3 regions of the Marinobacter sp. ST-43 genome follow, and region 1 is predicted to be linked to each of the others. Evidence: predicted binding sites of a transcription regulator. Region 1 holds the regulator's gene; each other region holds the start of a gene.
The links. The regulator LexA, encoded in region 1, represses DNA repair genes until DNA is damaged. The targets are predictions, from matches to a motif close to CTGTNTNNNNANACAG.

Region 1 (4,729 bases):
GATGTGACGGTGGTGGTCGGTGAGGATGAGGTGTCGTTTGCCGCGTTTGGTGTCACCGGCAACCTCGAAGGCACGTTGCGCATTGGCAACAACATGGATACGCGGGGTGCGCTGCAGTTAGTGAATGGTCGCTATGAAGCCTTTGGCCAGGAACTGGACCTGCGCCGGGCACGGATTCTCTTTGTAGGTGCGCTGACCCGACCCTATTTGGACATTGAGGCAGTCCGTGAAGTTGATACGGTGGTTGCCGGGATCCGGTTATCCGGCCCGGTGGATGAGCCGGAAACGGAAGTGTTCTCGGAACCGTCGATGCCGCAGAGTGATGCCTTGTCGTACGTTATTCTTGGCCGTCCGCCCCGGGGCCAGGGGGATGAGGGGCAGATGAGCCGGGCTGCGTTGTCACTGGGTCTTACCCAGGCCAGCAAGATCACACAAGGTATTGGAAACGAGCTGGGTATCCGTAACCTGACATTGGAGGCGGAGGGTTCAGGGGAGCAGGCCTCCGTGGTGGCGAGCGGCTATATCACAGACGAACTAAGCCTCCGTTATGGTGTTGGCATATTTGAACCCATTACCACGGTAGCCCTGCGCTACGATTTGGGCCGCTACTTCTATCTGGAGGCCGCCAGTGGTCTGGCGGCCTCACTGGATATTTTCTATACACGGAACTTCTGAGTGGCCAGGTCAGTCCAGCTCGAAGGTGGCGCTGACGGTGGCCTGGATTTCCCTGGGGCCCACGCTTGAAACGGCGTCACCGACCATTTTCGATTCCGCTTGCATCATCGGTACCGGACGATGGCCGCCATTCACATTCAGACTGACCACTTCGCCACAACGTTGCTCGAGTTGCTTGGCGACAAACTCGCAGCGGCTTCTGGCATCGGCGATGGCCCTTGCCAGAGCCTCGCGTTCCAGCCCCTGCTCGTCTGAGTGGAAAAACTGGTGGCTGCCAAGATGATATTGCAGCCCCAGCTTGTTGGCTTCACCAATCAACGGATTCAGCAGATCCAGATCGTTGATCGAGAAGCTGACGGTCTGGCTTGCCACCGATACTCGCTTCGGATCCTGGCCTTGTTCCCGTACAGGAAGCATGCGAGTGTAAACGCTGAGATCGGCATCAGAATAGTCGTCCAGCTCATTACGATAGGCCGCAATGGCCTGGCGCCACTCGTCCATGGTGTCGGACACCTGTTCAGAGGCCTTTGCGGCATCCGGGTGCTCGGCCGTGACCGAGAACTGTAGTCTGGCGCTGTCTGGTTCGTAACGAACAATACCTTCGCCACTCAGGCTCACTTCTCCGGCACTGGCTGCCGCGGGTATTACGGTGACGGCGGCGGCGAGCGCAAGTGGCAGTCGACGTTTGATCATGGTCATTCTCCTTATGAGTGGAACTCCTGGCCTTCCCGGTTATCCAGTCGTTCCAGTTTCCGGGCCCGGGCAGCGTGCACAAAGTGGCTGAAGATGCGACGGTGCCCGGTGTGGTAAAGCAGGTATTCGGGGTGCCATTGCACTCCCATCAACCATTGTCGGCCGGTGTTTTCGATGGCCTGCACAAACAGGTCGTTGTCCACGGCCGTCACTCTGAGATTCTGTCCAAGGCGCTTGATGGCCTGGCTGTGAATGCGGTTGGCGCCAATCACGTGGCTGTACATCAGGCCTCCCAGACGGCTGTCCCGGACCAGGCGAACCGTTTGGAGGGGTAATAACAAAGGTCGATGTCGGGTATGTACCCGCAACGGGGTAACGTTCTGGCACAGGGACCCGCCGTGAAAGACGTTGATAAACTGTGCACCGCGGCAGATACCCAGCACCGGAATGTTAATCGCCTCCGCCTGGCGGAGAAGCTCGGTGTCGGTAGCATCCCGTTTCAGGTCATACCTGGCCGTCACCTGGGGTTGTTGACCATAGCGGCCCGGATGCACGTGGGTGCCGCCCGAGAGTACCAGCCCGTCCAGTAGTTCGACGTTGGTACGGTCGCCCGGGCGGATGTAGTGTGTTCTGGCGCCATGCAGGCGCAGGCCCAGGCTGATCAGCCGATGGGCCATACTTCGCCGGGCCGGGCCACTGATGCCGATGGTGAGGCCGGGGATGTCCGTTTCGCTTTCCCAGTCAGACATAACCGTGCTGATGCAGCCATTCATCGGTGGTCTCACGCCAGGAGCGGGTGAGATTGCGGAAGCTGAACTTCCGGGAGTCGTGGAATTCGCCCCGCAGGGCATCAAGATCCTGACGGTTGTTGGCAAGCTGCTCCAGCACTACCCAATCGTTCCAGACTGTGGAGAAGTGCCAATTGGGATTGTCGATATCACAATCCGGCAGCCGGTAGTGCAGAGTAGGACGACTTTTGATCCTGGGGTCCTGAACGTATTCGGACAACAGCGATTCGTTCAGATGAGCGAACAGTGGCAGAAGATCCAATGCCTTGTTCCGGGTAGGGTTGTAGTGCAGATAGTCCCTCATCAGTGTGTCCAGGTCAGGACGGTAATCGTCCGCCATCAGCTTGTCTGTGTAGCGGCTGCTCCAGGGCTCGATGTAGGTGGTGAACTTCCGGCTGATATCCAGCTGATGCCGGGACTTGAGCCAGTCATACAGCAGTGCGAACGCCTGCAGGTAACGTACCAGGGTCTCTGGTTCAAGATCGGGCAGTTCCGGGTTAAGTTGAAGCCCGAACGCAAAATAGATGGCCTCCCGGCTGCCTTCAGCACCCAGGTCTCGCAGTTCGTCTACCAGATTTTCGATCATGCCCAGAGCCGACATTGCGAGCGGTGGCCCCACAATCTCTAACGGCACAATCTTCTCGGCGGCAAAATCAATGACGTCCATGGCGTGGTTGCCGAGTTCCCGAATGGATTCCGGGAGCCGCTCGTCGGCAAGATCCAGGTCTTTGATAGGATCAGAGTCCAGCTCAATGGTGAATGCTCCGGCGTCCGTATCCAGTCGGGTGACATAACGGGATGTCAGCTCCGGCTCGCCCCCAAGCAATCGGGCGGCATGCTGGACCAGGGCCTCGTAGGTCAGGCCGGACAGTTCAATCTCAACCCCGACTTTTCGTTCCTGGCCGTCCCGGTTTGTCGTTTGTTCCGGCATCTTGCAGCGGTCGTGTGCGGTCATGGTTGTGTGTGGCTTCCCTGTGTCTGGTTTGCGTCACCATAACATACAGGCTGTTGGTCGCCCGTTACAGGAAGGAAACGAAACGTAGAGGGCTTTACACTGGATAAAACACTGTATATAGTCAGTTCACTGTATAAAAAAACAGGATCGAAATTCCGGAGCCCGACTGATGAAACTGACTGCAAGACAATCCCAGGTGCTGGACATTATCCGACGTTACGTGGATGAAACCGGCTACCCGCCCACCAGGGCTGAAATTGCCGCAGAGCTGGGATTCCGTTCCGCCAACGCGGCGGAAGAACATCTGAGGGCTCTGGCAAGGAAGGGCGCCATAGAGATGGTCCCGGGGGCCAGCCGAGGCATTCGCTTGCCGGAGGCCGAAGAGGATCTGGGCCTCCCTGTCATCGGGCAGGTTGCCGCCGGCAGCCCGATTCTGGCGCAGGAACATATTGAAGATCACTGCACGCTGCAGCCGGGCTTCTTCTCTCCTTCAGCAGATTACCTTTTGCGGGTACGGGGGATGAGCATGAAAGACATTGGGATTCTGGATGGTGACTTACTGGCGGTGCACAGTACCCAGGATGTGCATAACGGTCAGATTGTTGTCGCTCGTGTCGGAGAGGAGGTCACCGTCAAGCGTTTCCGCAGGGAAGGCAACAAGGTCTGGCTGATTGCAGAGAATGAGGAGTTTGCTCCGATTGAGGTCGATCTTGAAGAGCAGGAATTGTTTATTGAAGGTCTCGGCGTAGGCGTTATCCGCCGCTCCGATCTTCACTGAGTACCGTATTCGGCAGCGCATGGCGCAGGTAGGTGAGTAATGGAACAGTTGAGCTTCACTCAGAACATGGCATTTCAGCCGGCAGCTGTTGTTGCGGCTGGCGCGGTTTCTTCCTCTGGCCCAAAGGTGCCGGCGGCCAGGGCGACAGCGTCCGGTTCGGAGCGACGTTCAGAGTCTGGCTTCGGTGGCAATGTTACCGAGATTATTCTTCCAGAGGAGCAGGTGGAGAATTTCCAGTTGCTACTGCCAATGCTCACACAACTCAACCAGGAGAAACGTTGGCTGGCGTGGATTGATCCTCCCCAGTCCCTGGTGGCCAAGTGGCAGAAAATGCACGGCATTGTGGCCAGTGAGATTCTGGTGTTGCGGTCAACGGCAGAATTCCCGGCACAAGAGTTGGCTGAGCGAGCGCTGGGCGCAGGCACCTGCCATGCCGTTGTGCTCTGGACTCACAAGCTGGGCCGTGCGGCGCTGGAAACGTTGCAAAAGGCATCTGCCAAGGGTAATAGCCACGGTGTGGTGTTGCGCCAGAGATAACGGGTGCTCAATGCAAGGTGTAGTGGGGCTGATTGTCGGCGAACTCGCCTTCGTCCTCTTCCCAGTCAATGTCGTGGCTGATGTTGCCAGCGGCCTCGATGCCAGCGGCAATCATCGCCTTGGCGACGTTCATGTCCCGGTCTTCCAGCATTTCTCTGGCCTCGTCAGAGAATGAGATGCGCACAAGTGGAGCTGCGTCGTCATCAATCCGGCGAAGCGCGTAGTCGCCGTCGGCGAGTTGTACAATTTCAAAAAACGAAGGTGACATTCATTCAACCTATATCTGCTGTCAGCGTATGTTAA
Region 2 (4,729 bases), on a different contig from region 1:
CCTGCTCCTCGTCGTCTTCCAGGAAGATATCCAGGTTATCCACCAGGTCTTTGCGAACCGCCTCCAGGTATGTAACCACATCGGGCTGTTCACGGTATTTCTCCACCAGCTCGTCAATCTGATGGCCGGAGATACCCTCTAGGGTCTCCTGGTTCAGAGCCTGCTGTTTGTCGGCATATTCCTGTTCCCAGTCCGCCATTTTCCGCAACGCCTGGCGCAACTTCTTCTCAAGCTTGTTGATCGAGTCCTCAAACTTGTCCCGCTGCTCCTCGGTCAGAGCCTGGAAACTTTCCGCCGTGTGAGGCTCGTCGCCGTTCATGGCGACCAGGCGATAGCCACCGGGGGTGGTTACCGTCAGGCTTACCTTTTTCCGTTTGGCCTGGGCAGCCACTTTGGCCAGCTCATCTTCCTGCCTCTTGCCGTAATCATTCTTCAACTGCTCCGAGCGTTCCAGAAAGCTGTCGCTGTCAAAAGTCTGGGGGATCGTTTTCACCAGCCGGGTCATCAGCTTTTCCATGTCCTGCTTCAGCTGGGTCCCCATACCTCCCGGCAGCTGCAACAGCTTGGGATTACGCGGTTCCTCGAAGTTGGCGACATAACACCAGTCATGGCTTTGCTGCAGCGTGTCCACATGATGCTCAAGGTAACGCAGCATCATCGTTCGCTTGCCCAGCCCATTCCGACCCACGGCATAGACGTTGTAGCCGCCATGGGGCATGGCCAGGGCAAAGCGCACGGCCTCCTGGGCACGGTTCTGGCCCACGATTTCGGCCAGGGGCTCAAGTTGCCTTGTGGTCTTGAATGGCAGGTCTTTGAGGACGCAGGCTTTATACAGCTGATGCAGGGGCAGAGACTTCAAATTGGCTTCCCGTAACGGTCAGTTTTGTCGGATTTCAGGCCCGCCATTGTAGTGCCTGGGGCCGGGTCTGTCGCGTACCTCGTCCGGTTTTATCGAAAGGGGCCAGAGCCGACCGCAAGTGCCAACTTGGTCACAAATCCGGCCGTGGTCATTTTTCATGCAAGCCGTCGATTACTACACTTCATCTCCCGGACGGAATCCGGCCACAACAAGTACAAGACACGTGATGACTGAAAACATGACGAATAATTCCGCAGATCGCCGCATCAAGGATCGTTTTCCGGCGTCCTGCCTGAGGGTTCAACTGCGTGAGCGCGGTTTCTTCGGCCGTGGCAAACAGCCTGTGGCAGTTACCTGCCTGGACATGAACCGCTATGGTATGGCGGTTCTCTGCCCACGACCGGTGGATGTAGGTGTGCGACTGTTTCTTGATATCGAGGGCAAGTACATCAGTGAATCCCGGGTCGGCGCCCGGGTTATCGCCTGCCAGCCCTACCAGGCGGGATATCGGGTCAGTCTGCAGTTTGCCTATTGCCTGGACAAAAATGCCTACTCACGAACGATGGACAACGCACTGTCCCGTATTGAAGGCTTCTACAACCGCTACGCCAGTTGATCAAATCAGGCCGGCGTCAAGACTGGCCGCCACTGCCATACCCAACTCGTAACACTGCTCTTCAAACTCGGGCCGGAATTCACCCCGGCATACCAGTGCATCCTGCACCAGCTTCCAGCGCAGCCCTGTGGTTATGGTCTCAATAGCTCGGCGGGTCCCGGTACCATCATGGCCGGCACGGATATAAAAGGCAAAAGGCAGGCCCTGGGTTTTCTCCAGGCAGGGATAGTAGCTGCGGTCGAAAAAGTCTTTCAGGGCGCCAGACATGTAGCCGAGGTTTTCCGTGGTGCCCAGGATGATGGCGTCGCATGCGAGGATGTCTTCGGGGCCAGCTTCGAGAGGCGCCTTTACCACCACCTCTACCGCTTCGATGTCCGGATTACGAGCGCCATTTTCGATGGCGCTCCGTAATCTCAGGGTATTCGGAGACGGGGCATGAGCCACAATCAGCAGTCGCTTCATGTCACGCCTCCCTATCTTTCTCTTTTTAGAATTTATAGCAGTTCGCCATTGGCTTCAGCAGGAGCCTCCGCCGTCTCTTTCTTGACCGGCTTGGGCATCAGCTTGTCACGCACTTTAGCCTCGATTTCATTGGCGATATCCAGGTTCTCTTCCAGGAACTTACAAGCGTTTGCTTTGCCCTGGCCGATCTTGTCGCCGTTATAGGCGTACCAGGCGCCGGATTTGTCCACAAAGCCTTCTTTCACGCCCATGTCGAGCACTTCCGCCATGTGGTAGATGCCCTTGCCGTACATGATCTGGAACTCCGCCTGCCGGAACGGAGGCGACACCTTGTTCTTGACGACTTTTACGCGGGTTTCGTTGCCCACCACCTCGTCGCCGTCTTTCACCGAACCGATACGGCGAATATCCAGACGCACAGAGGAATAGAATTTCAGGGCGTTACCACCGGTGGTGGTCTCGGGGCTACCGAACATAACACCAATCTTCATACGGATCTGGTTGATGAACACCATCAGGCAATTGGCGTGCTTCACATTACCGGTAAGCTTGCGCAGTGCCTGTGACATCAGGCGAGCCTGAAGACCCACGTGGCTGTCGCCCATCTCGCCTTCGATTTCCGCTTTCGGGGTCAGGGCCGCTACCGAATCGACTATGATCACGTCCACCGCGTTCGAGCGCACGAGCATGTCGGCAATTTCCAGCGCCTGCTCACCGGTATCCGGCTGGGAAACCAGCAGCTCATCAACGTTAACACCCAGCTTTTCCGCATAAACCGGGTCCAGTGCGTGCTCGGCATCCACAAAGGCACAGGTTTTACCCTGTTTTTGCGCTTCCGCGATAACCTGCAGAGTCAGCGTGGTTTTACCGGAGCTCTCCGGGCCGTAAATCTCAACGATCCGGCCGTAAGGAAGACCACCAATGCCCAGAGCAACATCCAGCCCAAGGGAGCCGGTGGATACGGCAGGAATCGCCTCACGGGGCTGGTCGCCCATCTTCATTACAGCACCTTTACCGAACTGACGTTCGATCTGGCTCAACGCTGCGCCGAGTGCTTTCTTGCGGTTATCTTCCATTCTTGCAAACCCTCGTTACCAGGGCCGCTCAACCTTGTTGGCCAAAGCGGCAGAATCCGGAGAAAACCTGAATAGCCATCCAGTGTTTTCCTGTATATTTGAACAGTATTAAAACATATGGCCAGAAGGAGACCAACCCCCGGAAAGGTGAAAATCCTCACAGGGTTTCGACAAATCCGGTAACTCCTTCTAATACATACAAAACCGACTGCCGGCGCACCTGATCCCGATCGCCATCGAAATGCGCTACCCGGGCTTCGGTGTTGTCAGCCCGGCTGCCCCAGGCAAACCAGACCGTACCAACCGGCTTGTCTGCACTACCCCCACCCGGCCCGGCAACACCGCTGATAGCGACGGCAATATCCACGCCTGTGGCACGTATGGCACCTGTCACCATCTGTCGCACCACCGGTTCACTGACCGCCCCGCACTGCTCCAGAGTATCAGCCTGTACGCCAAGGATGGCCTGCTTCGCGGCGTTACTGTAGGTCACCAGACCCGCCATAACATAGGCGGACGAACCCGCCCGGTCAGTCAGCACCTTGGCCACCCAGCCACCGGTGCAGCTTTCAGCGGTAGCGATGGTCATCCGCCTGCGCTCAAGCGCCGCCGCCAGCGCGTCACCAGCCTTGGCCAATTGTCCGTCGGTCACATTCATACGGTTCTCCCGTTTCCTGTAATGCCCGTCGCCATTCTCAGGCTCCGGGAAAACTGTCAACAAATCCGCGATCAATGCGGTCTTTCCACTTCCAGACCCAGGCGCCCGAAAACGTCAAGGGGCCATAACTACCAATCGCCGTGCAGTCTCCCGCCGCCAACAGGTACAACGAAAACCTGCGCGGATAGAAACGCACCAACGGTTTACCCGATATCGCAGCCGCAAGATTGCGGGCCAGTATCGGCCCGGCACGAACCGCGTGTACCCCGGAACGGTCCAGCCGTTGGTCAACCCGGCTACAGGCATCTCCGGCCACAAACACATTGTGGTGAGACGTGCTGCGATGGCTGGCGTCTACCCTGACAAAACCGGCTTCGTCTACGGCCAGGCCGCTGGCTTCCAGAAAGGGCAGAGCCCTGCCACCGGTAGATACCAGAACCGCATCGGCCCGCATTCGTCGCCCACCAGCCAACCGGACCCCATCAACCACCGGTTCGCCATACTCCTCAACAATCTCGACACCGCAGCGCATCAGCGCCCGCCGCACCAGGCGGCGAAAGCGGGGACGAAAGCCCGGCACTACACCATTGCTGCCGGCCACCAGAACAACGCCCGCCTGGTCGCAGTCCGCTGATCGCCGGGCCAGGGCCATAGCGATCTCCGCACCTCCAGCGCCTCCACCAAGAACAACAATGCGCGGGCGCGCTCTGGCGCGCAGGGATCTTTCGGTTGCCGGCCAGTCTTCAGCAAATCGTTCGACGGGCTTAACACCGAGGATCATGCTGTCCGGCTCGTTCAGCACGGCACTGTCACTGGCCGATCCAACATCGACAGAGAGCAGATCGTAGGGCACCCGTTCACCACTTGCCAACACGACCTCCTGCTCGGCTGCCCGCAATTCAACAGCCCGATCGAGCACCAGCCTGCCACCGGCGGCGATCACCGTGGGCTCGACCAGGACACGACACTGATCGAGGCGATAGTGCCCGGCCAGCCAGCCCGGGATCATCCCGGAGTAGTACTGCCACCGGGACGGTGACACCACCACCAGCTCCGTT
Region 3 (4,729 bases), on a different contig from region 1:
GTGGATGAGATCATCGAGGAGCGCCAGCAGAAGATTGCGGCAGAGCACGGCTATGAAATTGTTGATCACAGCCTGATCCTCTACGTAAAACCACTGAAGTCCGATAAGAAGTAAAAAAAGGGCCAGCGACAAGGCTGGCCCAGAAGCTCTCCGAAACGAGAGGGGGATTAGTGATGGGTTGCCTGGCCCTTTACAAACATCTCCCGGGCATGGGCTATGGTCTGTTCTGTCATGTCCACTCCGCCAAGCATTCTTGCGACTTCGCTGATCCGACCCTGATCATCCAGCGGCTCTATGCGTGAATAGGTCGCGTCTTTCTCCGTAAACTTGCTGACGAACAAATGCTGGTGGCATTGGGCCGCGACCTGCGGCAGATGCGTGACGCACAGTACCTGGCCGTTCTCGCCCAGTGATCTCAGCAGGCGGCCGACGACCTCAGCGGTACCGCCACCGATGCCAACATCCACTTCGTCGAACACCAAAGTTGGTGTGGTGGAGGTTTGTGCCACAACCACCTGAATGGCCAGGCTTATGCGGGAAAGTTCACCGCCGGAAGCCACCTTGGCCAACGATCGGGCGGGTTGGCCCGGGTTGGCACTCACCAGGAATTCCACCTCTTCCATGCCGTGAGGCGCGGGCTCGTCATCACTGTTCCGGCTCAGGTGGCTGACAAACTGCACCGATGGCATGCCCAATTGTGCCAACTCCCGGGCGATTCGCTGGTCGAGCTCCATGGCGGCATTATGGCGTGTTTCTGTCAGCTTGGTGGCCAGGGCGTCGAACCTTGCCCGCTGGTTTTCCAGCTCGGCCTGAAGCTGTTCCAGGCTGCCTTCGCCGCCATCCAGTTCGGCCAGCTCCTGGCTCAGGCGTTGATGCAATTCCGGTAACTCCTCCGGGGTGATCCGGTGTTTGCGCGCCATCTGATAAATGGCGCTGAGCCGTTCTTCCACTTCGTTCAGTCGGACCGGGTCGGCTTCGTAGTCGTCTACGAAGCGGCGCAGGTTGTCGCCGGCTTCTGAAATCTGAATCTGTGCTTCGTTCAGCATCTGGATGGTGTCGGTCAGTGCCGGCACATCAACCGGCAGTTGCTCCAGTTGGTGCAGTGCCTGGCGCACCAGATCTGCGGCTGAAACCTCATCTTCAGTGCATAGTAGGGCGGCCTGGTGGCTGCTGTGAAGTACGGCGTCGGCCTGGCTGAGCTGTGCCTGTTCGGCTTCCAGGGTTGTCTGTTCGTCCTCGCCCAGCGCCAACCTGTCCAGCTCTTCCACCTGATAGCGCAGCAGCTGTAAACGGGCCTCGGCCTCATCAGCATTGTGCTGGCGTTGCTGTAGTTTCTGACGCGTCTGGTGCCAGGCTTTCCATGCAGATCGGGTTTCGTCGGCCAGGCTTTCCGCGCCGGCGAACTCGTCCAGCAGCTTTCGGTGGGTTTCCTTACGCAGCAGGGATTGATGCTGGTGCTGACTGTGGATATCCATCAGCAGGCCGCCCAGTTCTTTCAATTGTGACAGCGGGCAGGGCTGGCCATTAATGAATGCCTTGGAGCGGCCGTCCTTGCTGATGGTCCGGCGCAGGATGCAATCGTCCTTGTCGTCCAGCTCATGGCTGTCCAGCCAGAACCGGGCTTCGGGGATGCGGGATATATCGAAGCTGGCGGTAATGTCGGCACGCTTGGCGCCATGGCGAACAGCGCCGGCATCGGCCCGGCCTCCCATGGCCAGGCCAAGGGCATCAAGCACAATCGACTTGCCGGCGCCGGTTTCCCCAGTCAGGGCTGTCATACCGCGGTTGAACTGGAGTTCAACCCTTTCTGCAATGGCGTAGTTCGATACCGTGAGTTGTGTGAGCATGCCGCAACCTCCGCTCGTTCTTGAGCAAGTAATAACTCTGGCCACTGTTCGTTTATACAGTTGCTGTGAATATATACAGGGTTTTTCCGGTTTGCAAACAGGAAATGATGAAAACATCAAAGATTGCGTGGGTGACGGTTGAAACCCGGGAAGCGGGCCCCATATCGGTTCGCAAAGCGATTCTTTCCTGCTTTCTGCACAAGCGGGAGTGGTTATTTCTGCAGGCCTCCGTGGCCGTGAAAACGTTATCAGGAGTTGTCATGAGTGCTGACGAAAAGCGCAACGAACAGGTAGAAGAACGCAACGAGGCAGCAGAAGCTGCGGCGAAAGAGCAGGCTGCAGGTAACCAGGATGCCGAGCAGTCACCGGAGCAGGGCTCCGAGCTGGATGTGCTGCAGCAGAAACTGCAGGAGTACCAGGAGCAGGCCTTGCGGGCACAGGCGGAGATGCAGAATGTCCGTCGCCGGGCCGAGATTGATGTGGAAAAAGCTCACAAGTTTGCGCTCGAGAAGTTTGTGAAAGAGCTGTTGCCTGTGGCCGACAGTCTGGAGAAGGCGGTCGAAAGCACCGAGGGTCACGAAAACGCAGGCGAGCTGGTTGGGTCCATTCGCGAAGGTGTGGAAATGACCCTGACGCTGTTCATGAACAGCCTGAAGAAATTCAACGTTGAACAACTCAACCCGGTGGGTGAGCCGTTCGATCCGCAGCAGCACGAAGCCATGTCCATGGTGCCGGCGCCGGATGCCGAGCCTAACAGCGTGGTTGCGGTTGTGCAGAAAGGTTATCTGCTTAATGGCCGGGTGGTTCGTCCGGCCATGGTCGTAGTGGCCAAGGCAGAAGATGCGCCAAAAATCGACGAGCAGGCTTGAAAAGTCGAGCAGAGCGCCAATATAGCGATTAAACAGCAAAGGCCGGGGTAGGCATTCTCCGGAACAGCATTCAGAAAGATTTGGAGTGATTCGATGAGCAAGATTATTGGTATCGACCTGGGAACCACAAACTCCTGTGTGGCCATCATGGATGGCGACAAGGTAAAGGTAATTGAAAACGCAGAGGGTGATCGCACCACCCCGTCCATCATCGCCTACACCGATGACAACGAGACTCTGGTTGGCCAGTCAGCCAAGCGTCAGGCGGTGACCAACCCGCACAACACTCTGTACGCCATCAAGCGACTGATTGGTCGTCGTTTTGAAGATGACGTGGTTCAGAAAGACATCAAGATGGTGCCCTATAAAATCGCCAAGGCAGACAACGGTGACGCCTGGGTTGAGGTGAAGGGTCAGAAAATGGCGCCGCCGCAGGTGTCTGCAGAAGTTCTGAAAAAAATGAAGAAGACTGCAGAAGACTACCTGGGTGAAAAGGTAACCGAAGCGGTGATCACCGTGCCTGCGTACTTCAATGACAGCCAGCGCCAGGCGACCAAGGATGCTGGCAAGATTGCTGGTCTGGAAGTGAAGCGGATCATCAACGAGCCAACTGCTGCGGCCCTGGCTTATGGCCTGGACAAGAAGAGCGGTGATCGTACCGTTGCTGTGTACGACCTGGGTGGTGGTACTTTCGATCTGTCCATCATCGAAATTGCGGACGTAGACGGCGAGCACCAGTTCGAAGTGCTGGCCACCAACGGTGACACCTTCCTGGGCGGTGAAGATTTCGACCTGAAAGTGATTGAATATCTGGCTGACCAGTTCAAGAAAGACACCGGCATCGATCTTCGCGGCGACTCTCTGGCCATGCAGCGTCTGAAAGAGGCGGCCGAGAAGGCCAAGATCGAGCTCTCCAGCAGCCAGCAGACCGACGTAAACCTGCCGTACATCACTGCAGATGCGTCTGGTCCCAAGCACATGAACGTGAAGCTGACCCGTGCCAAGCTGGAGTCGCTGGTGGAAGACCTGGTTCAGCGCAGCCTGGAGCCCTGTAAGATTGCTCTTCAGGATGCGGGCCTGAAGGCTGGTGAAATCGACGAGGTTATTCTGGTCGGTGGTCAGACTCGTATGCCGCTGGTGCAGGAGAAAGTAAAAGAGTTCTTCGGCAAAGAGCCCCGTAAAGACGTGAACCCGGACGAGGCCGTCGCCATGGGTGCAGCGATTCAGGGCGCGGTACTGTCTGGCGACGTGAAAGACGTACTGCTGCTGGACGTAACCCCGCTGACCCTGGGTATCGAAACCATGGGTGGCGTGGCCACTCCGCTGATCGAGAAGAACACCACGATTCCGACCAAGAAATCGCAGATCTTCTCTACGGCGGATGACAACCAGACTGCAGTGACCATTCACGTCGTTCAGGGTGAGCGTAAGCAGGCGGCACAGAACAAGTCTCTGGGGCGTTTTGATCTGGCCGACATTCCGCCGGCACCGCGCGGCGTGCCGCAGATCGAAGTCACTTTCGATATTGATGCCAACGGTATCCTGAACGTGTCAGCCAAAGACAAGGCGACCGGCAAGGAACAGTCCATCGTGATCAAGGCATCTTCTGGTCTGAACGATGACGAGATCGAGAAGATGGTTCGCGATGCCGAGGCCAATGCCGAGGAAGACCGCAAGTTCGAGGAGCTTGTCCAGGCTCGTAACCAGGGTGATGCCATGGTACACGCCGTGCGCAAGACCCTGAGTGAAGCCGGCGACAAGGTCTCCGACAGCGAGAAGGAGTCCATCGAGGCGGCCATCAAGGATCTGGAAGAGGCCCTCGAGGGTTCTGACAAGGAAGCGATCGAAGCCAAGACTCAGAAGCTGACCGAAGTGTCCTCTGAGCTGGCTCAGAAGATGTACGCGGATCAGGCCGACCAGGCTCAGCAGGCCGGTGGCCAGGAAGAAGGTCAGGCAAAGAGTGCTGACGACGCCGTCGATGCCGAGTTCGAGGAAGTCAAAGACGACGACAAG

Region 2: the regulator LexA is predicted to act here: its motif matches at 3,104-3,119, upstream of recA (recombinase RecA).
Region 3: the regulator LexA is predicted to act here: its motif matches at 1,892-1,907, upstream of recN (DNA repair protein RecN).

Annotation. Positions count from the first base shown of each region.
Region 1 is NZ_JASSVO010000001.1:50,356-55,084, forward strand. It holds gene QPL98_RS00215 (translocation/assembly module TamB domain-containing protein) at 1-675, shown strand, start outside; gene QPL98_RS00220 (SIMPL domain-containing protein) at 685-1,368, opposite strand; gene QPL98_RS00225 (gamma-glutamyl-gamma-aminobutyrate hydrolase family protein) at 1,380-2,117, opposite strand; gene QPL98_RS00230 (amidoligase family protein) at 2,110-3,111, opposite strand; gene lexA (transcriptional repressor LexA) at 3,278-3,889, shown strand; gene QPL98_RS00240 (cell division inhibitor SulA) at 3,929-4,426, shown strand; gene QPL98_RS00245 (hypothetical protein) at 4,434-4,694, opposite strand.
Region 2 is NZ_JASSVO010000010.1:64,495-69,223, reverse strand. It holds gene QPL98_RS13100 (Lon protease family protein) at 1-859, opposite strand, end outside; gene QPL98_RS13095 (PilZ domain-containing protein) at 1,098-1,475, shown strand; gene QPL98_RS13090 (flavodoxin family protein) at 1,476-1,937, opposite strand; gene recA (recombinase RecA) at 1,970-3,013, opposite strand; gene QPL98_RS13080 (CinA family protein) at 3,171-3,671, opposite strand; gene QPL98_RS13075 (FAD-dependent oxidoreductase) at 3,709-4,729, opposite strand, start outside.
Region 3 is NZ_JASSVO010000003.1:98,751-103,479, reverse strand. It holds gene fur (ferric iron uptake transcriptional regulator) at 1-114, shown strand, start outside; gene recN (DNA repair protein RecN) at 168-1,847, opposite strand; gene grpE (nucleotide exchange factor GrpE) at 2,108-2,716, shown strand; gene dnaK (molecular chaperone DnaK) at 2,810-4,729, shown strand, end outside.